4 regions of the Comamonas sp. HJ-2 genome follow, and region 2 is predicted to be linked to each of the others. Evidence: riboswitches for the same ligand, from Rfam matches in the RefSeq annotation. Region 2 holds a riboswitch; each other region holds the start of a gene.

Region 1 (3,182 bases), on a different contig from region 2:
ATGCCGACGATGGCGGCATTGGTGTCAGCGGCGTTGATCCATTCGTGTTCTTTGGAATACTTGATGCTCATGGAAGGCTCCAGATGGGGGATTCAGGGGAATCGGGTGTTGTTTGAGAAAGGTCCAGCTCGCACTTTAGCGGTGTTCTGGCCGCTGTTTGGCAAACTGGCCCGTCTCATGCGCGGCGGCAGACCTAGCCGCGGTAGTAGCGGGTGGGAACGAAGGGCGTGGCGACCACTTTCATGGGCACGGGCTTGCCGCGCACCATGGCGAAGATTTCCGTATCGATGGCGGCATAGTCGGGCTCGACATAGGCCAGCGCCACAGGCTGGTTGAGCGTAGGGCTGAGCAGGCCGCTGGTGATGTGGCCGATATGCTGTCCGTCCATGTTTTCCAGCACGGCGGGCTCGCGCACGGGAATGCGTTCCAGCGCGATCAGGCCCACGCGCTTGCGGCGCAGCGACTGAGGGTTCTGCAATTGCTCCAGCACGATGGCCGCACCGGGAAAACCGCCCTCGCGCTCGCCGCCGGTGCGGCGAACCTTCTGCATGGCCCAGTTCAGCGCGGCTTCGACCGGCGTGGTGCTGGTGTCGATGTCGTTGCCGTACAGGCAAAGTCCGGCTTCAAGGCGCAGCGAGTTGCGCGCGCCCAGACCGATGGGGGCCACCTCGGGCTGTGCCAGCAGCGCTTCGGCAAAGGCTTCGGCAGCTTCGCCGGGCAGGGAGATTTCGAAACCGTCCTCGCCCGTATAGCCGCTGCGCGTGATGTAGAGCGCATGGCCTTGCCAGTCGAAGTGGTTGCCGGTCATGAATACCAGTTGCGTCACTCCAGGAATCAGGCGCGAGAGGGCTGTGGCAGCTTGCGGACCTTGCAGGGCCAGCAGGGCGCGATCGGGCAATGGGGCGACCTCGCAGCGGCTGGCGATGCGGTTCTGGATATGAGCGATATCGGCCTCTTTGCAGGCGCCGTTGACGATGAGGAACAGATCTTCGCCGCGGTTGACGAACATCAGGTCGTCGAGAATTCCGCCTTGTTCATCGAGCAGCAGACCGTAGCGCTGCTTGTGCAGGCCCAGGTCCATGACATCGACGGGCATCAGCGATTCGAGCGCGGCGGCGGCATCGGGGCCGCGCAACAGCAACTGGCCCATGTGCGAGACATCGAACAGGCCGGCAGCCTTGCGCGTGTGCAGATGCTCGGCCATCAGGCCTTGAGGGTATTGCACGGGCATGGCGTAGCCGGCAAACGGCACCATGCGGGCACCCAGTTTCTGGTGCAGTGCAAACAGCGGTGTGGAACGCAGATCGGAAGAGGTGTCAGCAGCAGTCACAGGCAAGCGCTCCGGTGGTCAAACCAAAATGAGTGGCCATGCATGGCTGGGCCATGCGTGGCGGGCTTGCCCTGCTGTCCGCTTTACCTGAGAGATTCACTGCACGCATTGCATCGGGCAGTTTGCTCCTTCGGTGGATGCCGGCGCACATACGAAATGACGGCCTGCATCTCTCTCCAGCAAGGGACGCTGCAGGTTTGCACACCTTGCAGCGCTTGTCAGTCCTTTTGCCTGAGCGTTTTGACACCGGGTTGGGGGTCTGCGCCTTCGGCGGTGCGAGGCAGCTTCAAGCTGCAGGCACTCTCTCCTGACCTTGGCGATTCTAGCGGTGGGCAAGGGGCTTGCACCACCGAATCGGATGGATTCTGGGGTTTTCGAGCACAGATCGCTGGAATTGAGCTTGCGGTCTCACTGCGGTTCTGTGTTCATGGCGGGCGTTCGAGGAACATCGATCTCCTGGCGCGGAAACACCAGTTGGTAGGGCTGCTCGAAGCAGGACGTCACGGGCTGGCCCTGGCGCATGCCGGGCTTGAACTTCCAGCGTTCGAGCGAGCGCATGATGGACTTCACGATGCGGGGATCGGTATCGGCGGGCTGGTAGGCCACACGGCCGAGTTCGCCCTGGGCCGTGACTTCCAGGCGGAAGACCACCGTGGTCTCCAGCCCGTTCGGAAACCAGTGGGCGCTGATGAAAGGCGTGGTGTGGCGGCGTGGCTGCGGTTGCCGATCGAGATGGGCGGGGGGTGTGCAGTCTGCCTTGATCCAGGCAGGCCATTCCATGCTCTGTGGCCGCCTGTGCTGCGTGTCCAGTGGCGGAGCCGGCGTCGGCTCCGGCTGCCCGGAAACTGTGCTCGAGATGCCGGCATTCGGCGGTTGCTTGGGCTGGCTGCCATCGAAGAGGTGGGAGCAGGCCCCGAGCAGCAAGGCGGTCAGAGACGCGGCGCAGGCGGCGGCAAGGTGTGAGGTGCGCGAAATGTCCATGAGGACATTGTCGGCCATGCGGGTTGCACCTTCAGGGTTGCGCGGGGCGCAGATCCAGTCCCTTGCTGTCGGCCTCGGCGCAGACGCGCCACCAGGCCGAGCCCGCATGCGGAGCGTTCAGGTCCAGGCGCTCGCCCATCATGGGCGTGGCGATCTCTATGCCGTGCTGCCTGCCCAGACTCAGGATCTGCTCGAAGGGGTCCCACCAGGCATGCATGGCGAGGTTGAAAGTGCCGTTGTGTATGGGCAGCAGCCATTGGCCGCCGAGATCCCGGTGTGCCTGCACGGTCTGCGCCGGATGCATATGGACATAGGGCCAGTGGGCGTCGTAGGCGCCAGTCTCCATCAATGTGACATCGAAGGGGCCGAAGTGCCTGCCGATTTCGGCAAAACCGTCGAAGTAGCCGCCATCGCCGCTGAAGAAGACGCGCAGCGGCCTGTCGGCCTGGCGATCTTCTATGGTCCAGGACGCCCAGAGCGTGCGGTTGCCGTCGCGCAGGCTGCGTCCCGAGAAATGCTGGGCCGGCGTGGCCGTGAAGCGCAGGCCGTCGACCTCGCTGCCCTGCCACCAGTCGTGCTGCACGATCTTGTCGGCCGGCACGCCCCAGGCCACCAGTCTGTCTCCCACTCCCAAGGGGCAGAGAAAAACTCCCACCTTGGGTGCGAGCACGCGAATGGTGGCGCGGTCCAGATGGTCGTAGTGGTCATGCGAGAGCAGCACGCCGCGCAAGGCAGGCAACTCGTCCAGGGCAATCGGCGGGGCATGAAAGCGCTTGGGGCCGGCAAACGATAGCGGCGAGGCGCGCTCGGAAAACACGGGGTCCGTCAACCACCAGCCGCCGCGCAGCTTCATCAGCAAGGTCGAATGGCC
Region 2 (3,182 bases):
CTTGGGCGGCACGCCAGCGCGCTTCTTGACTTCAAAACCCTGAGCCTTGAGCGCCAGGCGCACATGGCCGGTCACGCACCAGGTGGCAAGCTGCGTGCCCCGGCGGCAATGGCGGGCAATGTTCTTCATGGCATCTTCATCCCACATCTCGGGGTTGAGCTGGGGAGAGAAGCCATCCAGATACACGCTGTCCGCCGTCATCTGCTGTTTGCGCAGCATGGTCCTGGCATCGCCTATATAGAGCGTCAGCAGCACCTGGCCGTCATCAAAGGAAAGGCGATGCACGCCCGGCAGCAGTCCCCACCATTGCTCGGCCAGTTGTTCGCCAAGCGCGCGCAGTACCTCATCGGCCGGCAAAAACGCGAGCAGATCCTCGCGCGAGACAGGGTAGGCCTCCACCGAGACAAAATGCAGAATGCGCGGGCGTCTGGGATCGGCCTTCCATGCCGCCCATGTGACCAGGAAATTCAGGCCGAAGCCAAAGCCGGTTTCCAGAATGCGCCACTGCGCTGCATCGGCCCAGGCAACTGGCAGATCGCAGCCACCGAGAAAAACCTGGCGGGCCTGGTCGAGGCCGCCGAACTCGCTGTGATAGCGATCGCCGAATCTGGAACTATAGGGGGTGCCATCCGGCATCCATGTGATCGGTTCAGACATGGAAAGTGAAACTACATGGGTGATGCATGGCGCAGTCTAGTTCAGAGCAGCCAAGCAAGGGCCGCCCCGCAGCGATGGCTGAGTCCCCCTCCTGCGTAGCAAGAGAGGGGGGAAGGCGCGCAGCGCCACAGGGGGGAGTCTCGATCACTCCCAGCGCTGCTGGTACGAGAAAACCGGCAGACGCCATTTGAAACGAATGGCGGCCAGACGGAAGGCCAGGCCGCCGGCAAAACACACGATGGTGCTGATATTGGGGCTGACATCCAGATAGCGCAGGCCCAGGAACATCAGGCATACCGACAGCGACACGCTGGCATACAGCTCGCGGCGGAACACCACGGGGACCTGGTTGCAGAGCACATCGCGCAAGATGCCGCCGCTGATGCCGGTAATCATGCCGGCCATGATGATGACGATGGTGGGGTAGCCCAGCTCCAGCGCGGTATTGCAGCCGATCAGCGAAAAGGCGATCAGGCCCATGGCGTCCAGCAGCAGAAACACCTGCTTGAGCCTGTGCATATGGCGTGCAATCACGGTGGTCAGCAGACCGAAGCTGATGACCAGATACACATATTCAGGGTGTTGGGTCCAGCCGATGGGGTAGTGGCCCAGCACCATGTCGCGGATGGTGCCGCCTCCCAGGGCAGTGACAAAGGCGATGACGACGACGCCGAAGATATCCATATTGCGCCTGCCTGCGGCGAGTGCGCCGGACATGGCTTCGGCGGTAATGGCCACCAGATAGATGACCAGCATGACGGTGAAGTTGGAGGCCTGGAACGAGTCCAGCAAAGAGACGGAAGGAAGCATGAAGGCACTTGAAAATAGACCAGCCACTCACATCGGCGGGAGTGTCCGGCTTGCCTCTCCCGCTGTCCTTTTACCTGAGAGTTGCGCATGAGCACCTTCGCGGTGGACATGCTTGCCCCTTCGGTGAGCCCTGCAGACTTGTGGTTGCGGGCTGCTCTCCAGTTGGCGATATCCGGGTCCTGTCAGACCCACCTGCGGTACTTATTGCCTGAGCGATTATGGGAGTTTGCGCCTTCGGCGGGAACCCTTGAAAGGCTCCGCTCTCCCGCGGGATGGGCGCGATTTTAGCCAGTTTCAGCGACTCTATTCGGGTTAATACCTGTATTGATGTGGTTCTGCGGCTGCCGGCTGGGGGAGCGGAAGGCCGGTCTGAACCCGCCATGGCTCGCACAAGCCCGCGTCTTCGTCTGTGAAGCCGCCCGCCATGAAAAACTCATACGCGCGACATCAAAGGCCAAAAAGCGCAAAGCTCGTCGCAACGAAGGCCGTTGCACTTCGTTTGGCCAGCGCTGCGCCGTACCGGCGCATCCCCACGGCCATTTTTAAGAATCTTCTTATACCGCTCGATCGAGTCCGTTCCTATCCTTGCCCACTTTAGATCAAACGGTCACGGCGAACCCCGGCGTTCGTGCAGGCAGCGTGTCTCCACACGCTTGCAAAAGGAGATGGGATGGGAGATTGGCTTCGACAGGCGCGTTGGGCCTTGTTCGGCCTGCTGGCGCTGATGGTGCCGGCGTCCGCACAAACGAAAAACAGTGCCGAACAGGAGAGCGCCGCGCAGGAGCTGCTGCGCCAGCAAGAGCGTGAGCGGATACTGCGCGAGAAGCAGGAGACAGCGACCGATGTGCGGTTGCAGCCGGCGCAGGCTCCGCCGCCGGACCGGCTTCCACCGGAAGAAACGCCATGCTTCCCGATTGAACGTATCTGGCTTGATGGCGAAGACGCCTACAGATTCTTCTGGTCTCTGAAAGCGGAGCGGCCGACCCCGGCAATGACCCCGCCACGGGGCGCTGCCTCGGCACCGGCGGCATCAACATGGTCATGGCGCGCGTGCAGAACGTCGTCGTCGTTCGCGGCTTCGTCACCACGCGCATCCTCGCCGCGCCGCAGGACCTCACCTTAGCCGGCAATTTGTGCAACAACGCCCCCAGCGGTAATCTGGGCTGGAACGTGCATTGGCTCATTCGAGGCGCCCTGAGAGTGCAGGTTTTTCGTTCCGCCCCTTCCGATTCAGCGATCCGAATTCGGAGAAGGCATCGCATGAATCGTTCCGCGACCGTGCTGAACCCAAATGGTGTGTATGCCGAGCGGTACTTGCCTGCAGATGCCAGAGCGAAAAAGCGCGGCAGAAAAGCGTAGATTGAATTTCGGAGTCCACTCGGTCTGTCCGAGCGGAATGAATGTCCGGCAGCGGAGAAAATGAAAAATACGTCCAACGTTGTCAGGGTTTGCAGAGTATTCGATTTTGACGAAAGTCCTGCTGAAATCTACGCAAAGCTATGCCAGAGTTTGTCTTTGCTTCCTGCGCCTTGGGGGCTGGCGAATGTGGATGTCATCACATTTGAAGACCGCCCCGATTGGCCTATCCATGAAGTGAGCTATCGACTTCACGAGGAGGTCAGTGGCCTTGAAATTGGACTTTTAAGCCGGAGGTATCGGCGAAATTCAGAGGCGCTTCCATGCCTTGAAGACTACATGACTGTCGAATTCAATTC
Region 3 (3,182 bases), on a different contig from region 2:
CGGAACCCATTGCGGAATGGCCGGAAACCAGTAGTGGGTGTAGATGCCTATGGCCGTGAGCTCGGCCATGCCCGTCACCACCCAGGTGAACCAGTAGGTCCAGCCGGTGACGAATCCGGCCCAGGGGCTGACATAGGTTTCGGCATAGGTGGCAAAAGAGCCGGCCACCGGGCGGTGCACCAGCAACTCGCCCAGTGCCCGCATGATGAAGAAGATGGCCAGCCCCGCGATGGCGTAGCTGACCAGCAGCAGCGGCCCGGCCTTGTGGATCGCCTTGGCCGAGCCCAGGAACAGGCCCACGCCAATGGCGCCGCCCAGGGCGATCAGCTGGATGTGCCGGTCCTTGAGGCCGCGCTCCAGCTCCCCTGTCTGCTGCAGCGACTCCCCGGCTGCGCTTGGATGATTTCGACTCATGTTGTATGTCTCCGTTTTGCCATTCACACGGCAACAGCTGTCCCTCACGGGGCGCTGCGGCTGCCGTGTCTGGCTTGTTGATGAGGTTTTCAGGTCGTGGTCAGGCGCTGGCGGTGCTCAGCGTGGCCGGTCGGGGCTGTCTGCTGGCGCTGCCCATGGACTGCAGCACGAGGTCGCCGACCATGTCGGCGGTGACGGCCGACAAGGTCCAGCCCAGATGGCCGTGGCCGGTGTTGTAGAACACGCAGGGCTTGTTGCCAGGGCCCACGCGCGGCAGCATGTCCGGCATCATGGGGCGCAGGCCCGCCCAGGGCACGACGCTGCGCGTGCTGACGCCAGGGAAGCACTGCTGAACCCATTCGATGAGCGGGCGGATGCGGTCGGCGCGGATGTCCTTGTTGAAGCCGTTGAACTCCGCCGTACCGGCAACTCGGAAGCGATCGTCGCCGAGGCGGCTGGTGACCAGCTTGGTCTCGTCGTCCAGCAGACTCACCACGGGGGCTGCGGCGCGGCTGGCTTCGTCCGGCAGATTCACCGTGATGGAATAGCCCTTGACCGGATAGATGTTGACGCTGTCGCCGAGTTGGGCGGCCAGGGCGCGGCTGGCCGTGCCTGCGCAGACCACCATGGCGTCGAAAGTCGAGGTCTCGGTTTCCAGGCCCTGGCGCACGGTCACGCTGGCCTGCTTGCCATTGCTGTTCACCGACACGATTTCCTGGCCGTAGCGGCATTGCACGCCCAGTCGCTCGCAGGCGGCGGCAAGGCCGCTGGTGAACTTGTGGATGTCGCCCGTGGAGTCGCTCTCGGTGAAGTAGCCGCCATAGAAGGTTCCGGACAGGGTCGGCTCTATGGAGCGCATCTCCTGCGGTGTCACGGCGCGGCGCTCCAGACCGCCTTTGGCCAGCAACCGGGAAACCTTGCCCGCATGTTCAAAGCCTGCTCGGTCGCGATAGATATGCAAGATGCCTTTTTGCTTCAGGTCGAAGTCAATGCCTTCGCTGGCCGCCCAGTCAAACAGGTGCTCGCGTGCCGCAATCGCCAGCCTGGCGGTCTCCACGGTGTTTTTCTCGTAATGGGGGATGGCAGCGAGAAACTGGCAGAACCAGGACATCTTGTGCCAGCTGGGCTTGGGGTTGAGCAGTAGCGGTGCATCGCTCTTGAGCATCCATTTGAGGCCCTTGACGATGGTGGACCAATGGGTCCAGACCTCGGCGTTCGAGGCCGAGAGCTGGCCTCCATTGGCGAACGAGGTTTCCATGGCGGCATAGCGCTGCTTCTCGAACAGGGTGACGGAAAATCCGCGGCGAGCGAGGGCGTAGGCGGTGGTCACGCCCGTGATGCCACCGCCGATGACGGCGATTGTCTTCATGATTCAGATTCCAGAAACGTCAAGGGTGGAGCCCGTGCGCAACATGCGCAGCGAACGCCCCCTCTGTTCTGGACCTGAGAGATTCACGAGGCAGGGCCTTGCGGCGCTGCTCGCTTGCTCCTTCGGTATGCCCGGCGGACGATGACGTCCGGACATTCTTCAGAGTGTGTGAAAGCGATGCCGATCCTTTGGCCTGAGAGTTTCCGGGGCGGTTGCTCCTTCGGCGCTGCATGCGCCAAGTTTGCGCTGCAGTCTCTCTCGGCATCACCGGGCTGAGAGCCTGTGGGCAAATGTAGGAAGAATGGCGGCGCCTGGATATACGGGTTTTCTAGACTTCTGCGCCAGGGCCCAGCCATGGCTGCTCATGTCTAGTCCATGCTATTTGATAGCGCCTGCCGCTTATCCTTCAAGGGAATATTGATTATTTGTCCATGAAAATGAATTTATTAAAGCGCAGTGTGCTTCTAAATTCATAGCGATAGACGCTGTCAAGTGCCGCCGAGCAGCCCCAGAGTCAGCCCCTGCATTGGCATGGCGGGTCATGGTCGGCGGTGGATTTGGGCAAAATATCGTCTTTGCCTGTCAATGGGCCCGGCGATATCACCGCTTTGCCATTGAAGCACCCGACTGGGGTGGCTGCCGATTCAGGATGCAACTGGCCTATCCGCCATGGCGTTCTGCTGTCATGGCTTCGTTCCTTTGTCCTTGTTGCCCGCGACCGTCATGGTCGCCTTTTTGCGTTGCCTGTCGCAGCGCCTGCGGGATGGTTGGGTGTTTTGTCCGGATGGGCGCAAACCATTACAACAAGACATTTATGTCCCAACCCAACTCAAGCCAGCAGCTCGCGCCGACTGGTGATGGTGACGATAACCAGCCCCGCTTGCACCGGGTGCTCAAGCAGCGCCACCTGAGCATGATCGCCATTGGCGGCGCCATCGGAACGGGCCTGTTCGTGGCCTCCGGCTCGGCCATCGCCCAGATCGGCCCCGGCGGTGCCGTGCTCACCTATCTGCTCATCGGCATCATGGTGTACTACATCATGACCAGCCTGGGCGAGCTGGCTGCCTTCATGCCGGTGGCCGGTTCCTTCTCGACCTATGCCTCGCGCTATGTGGATCGCGGCTTCGGCTTTGCGCTGGGCTGGAACTTCTGGTTCAGCTGGGCCGTGGTGGTGGCGGTGGATCTGGTGGCCTCGCAACTGGTCATGGCCTACTGGTTTCCCGATGTGCCGGGCATCCTCTGGAGCGGCCTGTTCCTGCTGCTGATGGTGGGGCTGAACGCGTTTTCCGCGCGCGGTTTTGCCGAGGCCGAATACTGGTTCGCGCTGATCAAGGTGCTGGCCGTGGTGGCCTTTCTGATTACCGGCGTGCTGATTCTGTTCGGCATCATCAGCAACGGC
Region 4 (3,182 bases), on a different contig from region 2:
GGGTGTTTTTGGTGGTGTGCTGCGTGACATGGTTTGCAATGAAATTCCCACGGCTTTCAAAGACCACCGCCCCTACGCGGTGTGTTCTTTTGCTGGTGGCTGGACTTACGTGGTCCTTTGGACATTAGATGCTCCAGACTGGATGGCCTTACTGGGGTGCTTATTTGTTACTGTGTGCCTTCGCGCACTGGCACTGTGGCGCAACTGGCAACTGCCGGCTTGGCGGGCTTGAATGTTAAAAAACTATAACCAATGATGAGGTTGTTTAATTTTTTAGAAAATCACCAACTAAGTTAAGAAAAAAAGCAGTAGAGAGCCGCAAGACCCCTACTGCTTATTATTTTGAACTCTAAATGTTGCCAGCAGCAACTGCATGCAAGTTCATTGAATATCCTGATTTCTTTGCTGCAGCTTTGACGATGGTGTCTGACACCAGCTCAGCTGTCACGGCTGATAACGTCCAACCCAAGTGCCCATGCCCGGTGTTGTAAAAAACATTGGGAGTTCTACCTTGACCCACCCGAGGCATCATGTTGGGCATCATAGGGCGCAAGCCTGCCCAAGGCACTACAGAGCGTGTGTTAACGCGGGGAAAACATTGTTCCACCCATTCAATCAATGGGCGGATGCGGTCTGCGCGAATGTCACGGTTCACGCCATTGAATTCGGCAGTGCCTGCAACGCGGAAACGGTTGAGGCCTAAGCGGCTGGTGACCAACTTGGTTTCGTCATCCAGTAAGCTCACGGTGGGGGCACCCAATTGACTTTCTTCATCGTTCAAGTTGACGGTGATGGAGTAGCCTTTGACGGGGTAGATGTTCACGCGATCGCCTAGCTGAGCTGCAAAGTCACGGCTGCCCACTCCTGCACACACCACCACGCTATCAAAGGTATGCAGGCTTGGGGTGGCGTCTTGTTGTGTCACGGTGATGACAGCTTGTTGGCCATCGCTTTGAATCGACGTCACATCTTGACCATACAGCGTGTGCACGCCGAGTCGTGATGCCGCATTTGCTAGTCCATTGGTGAATTTGTGAATGTCTCCCGTGGAATCGCTCTCAGTGAAGTAGCCACCGTAGTAGGTGCCTGCCAATGTCGGCTCGATGGCTTTCATTTCAGCTGGGGTCACGGCATAGCGAGGTAGGCCCCCCTTGGCCAGCATGACTGACACTTTGCCTGCATGGTCGAACCCTTTTTTGTCACGGTAAATGTGCAGGATGCCTTCCTTCTTCAGGTCGAAATCAATGCCTTCTTCCTGCGCCCAAGTAAACAAGTGTTTGCGGGCTGCGACTGCTAAGCGAGCTGTCTCAACCGTGTTGCGCTCGTAATGGGGCATCGCAGCAATGAACTCTGCAAACCAGGAGAGTTTGTGCCACGTAGGTGCTGGGTTGACCAGCAGCGGCGCATCACTTTTGAGCATCCACTTTAGCCCTTTGAGGATGGTGGACCAATGCGTCCAAACTTCTGCATTAGATGCAGAGAGTTGCCCTCCGTTTGCGAATGATGTTTCCATCGCAGCATAGCGATGGCGTTCAAACAAGGTAACGGAAAAGCCGCGTTTTGCCAAGGCATAAGCTGTTGTGACGCCCGTGATGCCGCCGCCAATAACTGCGATTGTTTTCATAGTGAATGAGCTTTCAAAAACGTCAAAGTGTTGAGCACCAACAAGCCCTGTGCATGGCTGGTGCACCCCCTCTGTTTAGAACCTGAGAGATTCGTGGTCCATCGTGTTCAATGCAACCACTTGCTCCTGCGGTGTGCCGGGTGACTAAGACCAGCAACTCTTCAGAGATATCAACGATTCAAACCGGTCCTTTTGCCTGAGAGTTTCCGGGGTGGTTGCTCCTTCGGCGTCGCGATTTAACGCGATCTCTCCCGATCTGAATTTCATAAAAAAACTACGCCAGAAAGCGCTCAGTCAACGCGACCCAGAACGCAGCACCCACAGGTATGTTGCGGTCTTCAAAATCGTAATTGGGGTTGTGCACCATGCAGGCCCCGTGACCTCCGTTAGTTGCATCGCCATTCCCGATGAATAGATAGCTGCCTGGCACTTTGTCGAGCATGTAGGCGAAGTCTTCACTGGCGGTGAGCGGTTCAGTTTGGAGCACCACGTTATCTGCGCCTACCAACGCCACCGCCACTTCGCGGGCTATTCCCGTCTCAATAGGGGTATTGACCAGCACCGGGTAACCGGGCAAAAACTCGACTTTTGCGGTCACGCCAAAACTTTTCGCCTGTAACTCAACGAGCTCCACAATGCGATTGCGCAACAACTCTCGCACATCCCGATCCAGCGCCCGTACGCTAAGCTTTAACGTGGCGTTTTGGGGGATGACGTTGTTGACCACACCCGACTGAAAAGAGCCGACCGTGATCACGGCCATGTGCAGTGGGGGTACGTTGCGTGAAACGATGGTTTGTAGCGCCATGACAATTGCCGAACCCGCAACGACCGGGTCAGCACTCTGGTGCGGCATGGCACCATGGCCGCCTTTACCTTCAATGTGCACCAGAATGTTTTCGCTGGACGCCATGGTTGCGCCTTCGCGCAATAACAACTGACCTGGCCGAAAGCCCGGCAGGTTGTGCATGGCAAAGATTGCGTCGCAGGGGAAGCGGTCAAACAGGCCGTCTTCAATCATCTTGCGCGCCCCCCCAAGCTTTCTTCAGCGGGCTGAAAGATCAAATTCAGCGTGCCATCAAACGTGGTGGACTTTGCAATATGTTCGGCCGCAGCCAGCAGCATTGCGGTGTGTCCGTCGTGGCCGCAGGCATGCATCAAACCCGCATGGCAACTGGCATGGGGCAGCCTCAGTCCTGATCGGTGTGCGTTTGCAGCCAGGCAAGTGGCGGCATGCCGACGCGGTGGGTGAAAGCGCGGGTAAGCGCTACAGCGCTGGCGTAACCCACCATGGGCGCAATGGACTTGAGCGGCTTGCCTCGTTTGAGCAAACCCTTGACTACTGTGATGCGCCAGGCCGTGAGGTAGTCGAGCGCGGTCAGGCCCGACACCTCTCGAAAGTGATTGGCAAAGCGTGCGCGCGACATGCCTGCGGTTTCGGCCAACGATTCCAGCGTCCATGCATGGCCGGGCCGGTCGTGCATGGACGTGACCGCTTTGGACAAACGTGGGTCGCCCAGCGCCGCCAGGATGCCGGTGGTGACCGATGAAATGTCAA

Evidence for each region. Region 2 has a riboswitch for glycine ahead of ACWGXF_RS07990 (trimeric intracellular cation channel family protein). Riboswitches for the same ligand answer to the same signal wherever they lie in the genome.
Region 1: it holds a riboswitch for glycine, as region 2 does, so the genes downstream of both, gcvT (glycine cleavage system aminomethyltransferase GcvT) here and ACWGXF_RS07990 (trimeric intracellular cation channel family protein) in region 2, are expected to answer to the same signal.
Region 3: it holds a riboswitch for glycine, as region 2 does, so the genes downstream of both, ACWGXF_RS01280 (D-amino acid dehydrogenase) here and ACWGXF_RS07990 (trimeric intracellular cation channel family protein) in region 2, are expected to answer to the same signal.
Region 4: it holds a riboswitch for glycine, as region 2 does, so the genes downstream of both, ACWGXF_RS23800 (D-amino acid dehydrogenase) here and ACWGXF_RS07990 (trimeric intracellular cation channel family protein) in region 2, are expected to answer to the same signal.

The regions. Positions count from the first base shown of each region.
Region 1 covers NZ_JBSIFD010000013.1:98,516-101,697, forward strand. Annotated here, with positions in the region: gene gcvH (glycine cleavage system protein GcvH) at 1-71, opposite strand, end outside; gene gcvT (glycine cleavage system aminomethyltransferase GcvT) at 194-1,330, opposite strand; glycine riboswitch at 1,395-1,520, opposite strand; glycine riboswitch at 1,540-1,650, opposite strand; gene ACWGXF_RS12475 (energy transducer TonB) at 1,739-2,329, opposite strand; gene ACWGXF_RS12480 (MBL fold metallo-hydrolase) at 2,343-3,182, opposite strand, start outside.
Region 2 covers NZ_JBSIFD010000008.1:13,017-16,198, forward strand. Annotated here, with positions in the region: gene mnmC (FAD-dependent 5-carboxymethylaminomethyl-2-thiouridine(34) oxidoreductase MnmC) at 1-636, opposite strand, end outside; gene ACWGXF_RS07990 (trimeric intracellular cation channel family protein) at 802-1,467, opposite strand; glycine riboswitch at 1,520-1,639, opposite strand; glycine riboswitch at 1,653-1,745, opposite strand; gene ACWGXF_RS07995 (hypothetical protein) at 2,171-2,590, shown strand; gene ACWGXF_RS08000 (hypothetical protein) at 2,509-2,826, shown strand; gene ACWGXF_RS08005 (hypothetical protein) at 2,887-3,182, shown strand, end outside.
Region 3 covers NZ_JBSIFD010000001.1:276,698-279,879, reverse strand. Annotated here, with positions in the region: gene ACWGXF_RS01285 (amino acid permease) at 1-414, opposite strand, end outside; gene ACWGXF_RS01280 (D-amino acid dehydrogenase) at 515-1,783, opposite strand; glycine riboswitch at 1,955-2,054, opposite strand; gene ACWGXF_RS01275 (amino acid permease) at 2,598-3,182, shown strand, end outside.
Region 4 covers NZ_JBSIFD010000049.1:2,734-5,915, forward strand. Annotated here, with positions in the region: gene ACWGXF_RS23795 (trimeric intracellular cation channel family protein) at 1-232, shown strand, start outside; gene ACWGXF_RS23800 (D-amino acid dehydrogenase) at 350-1,624, opposite strand; glycine riboswitch at 1,686-1,798, opposite strand; glycine riboswitch at 1,799-1,888, opposite strand; partial or broken gene ACWGXF_RS23805 (amidohydrolase) at 1,899-2,812, opposite strand; gene ACWGXF_RS23810 (AraC family transcriptional regulator) at 2,815-3,182, opposite strand, start outside.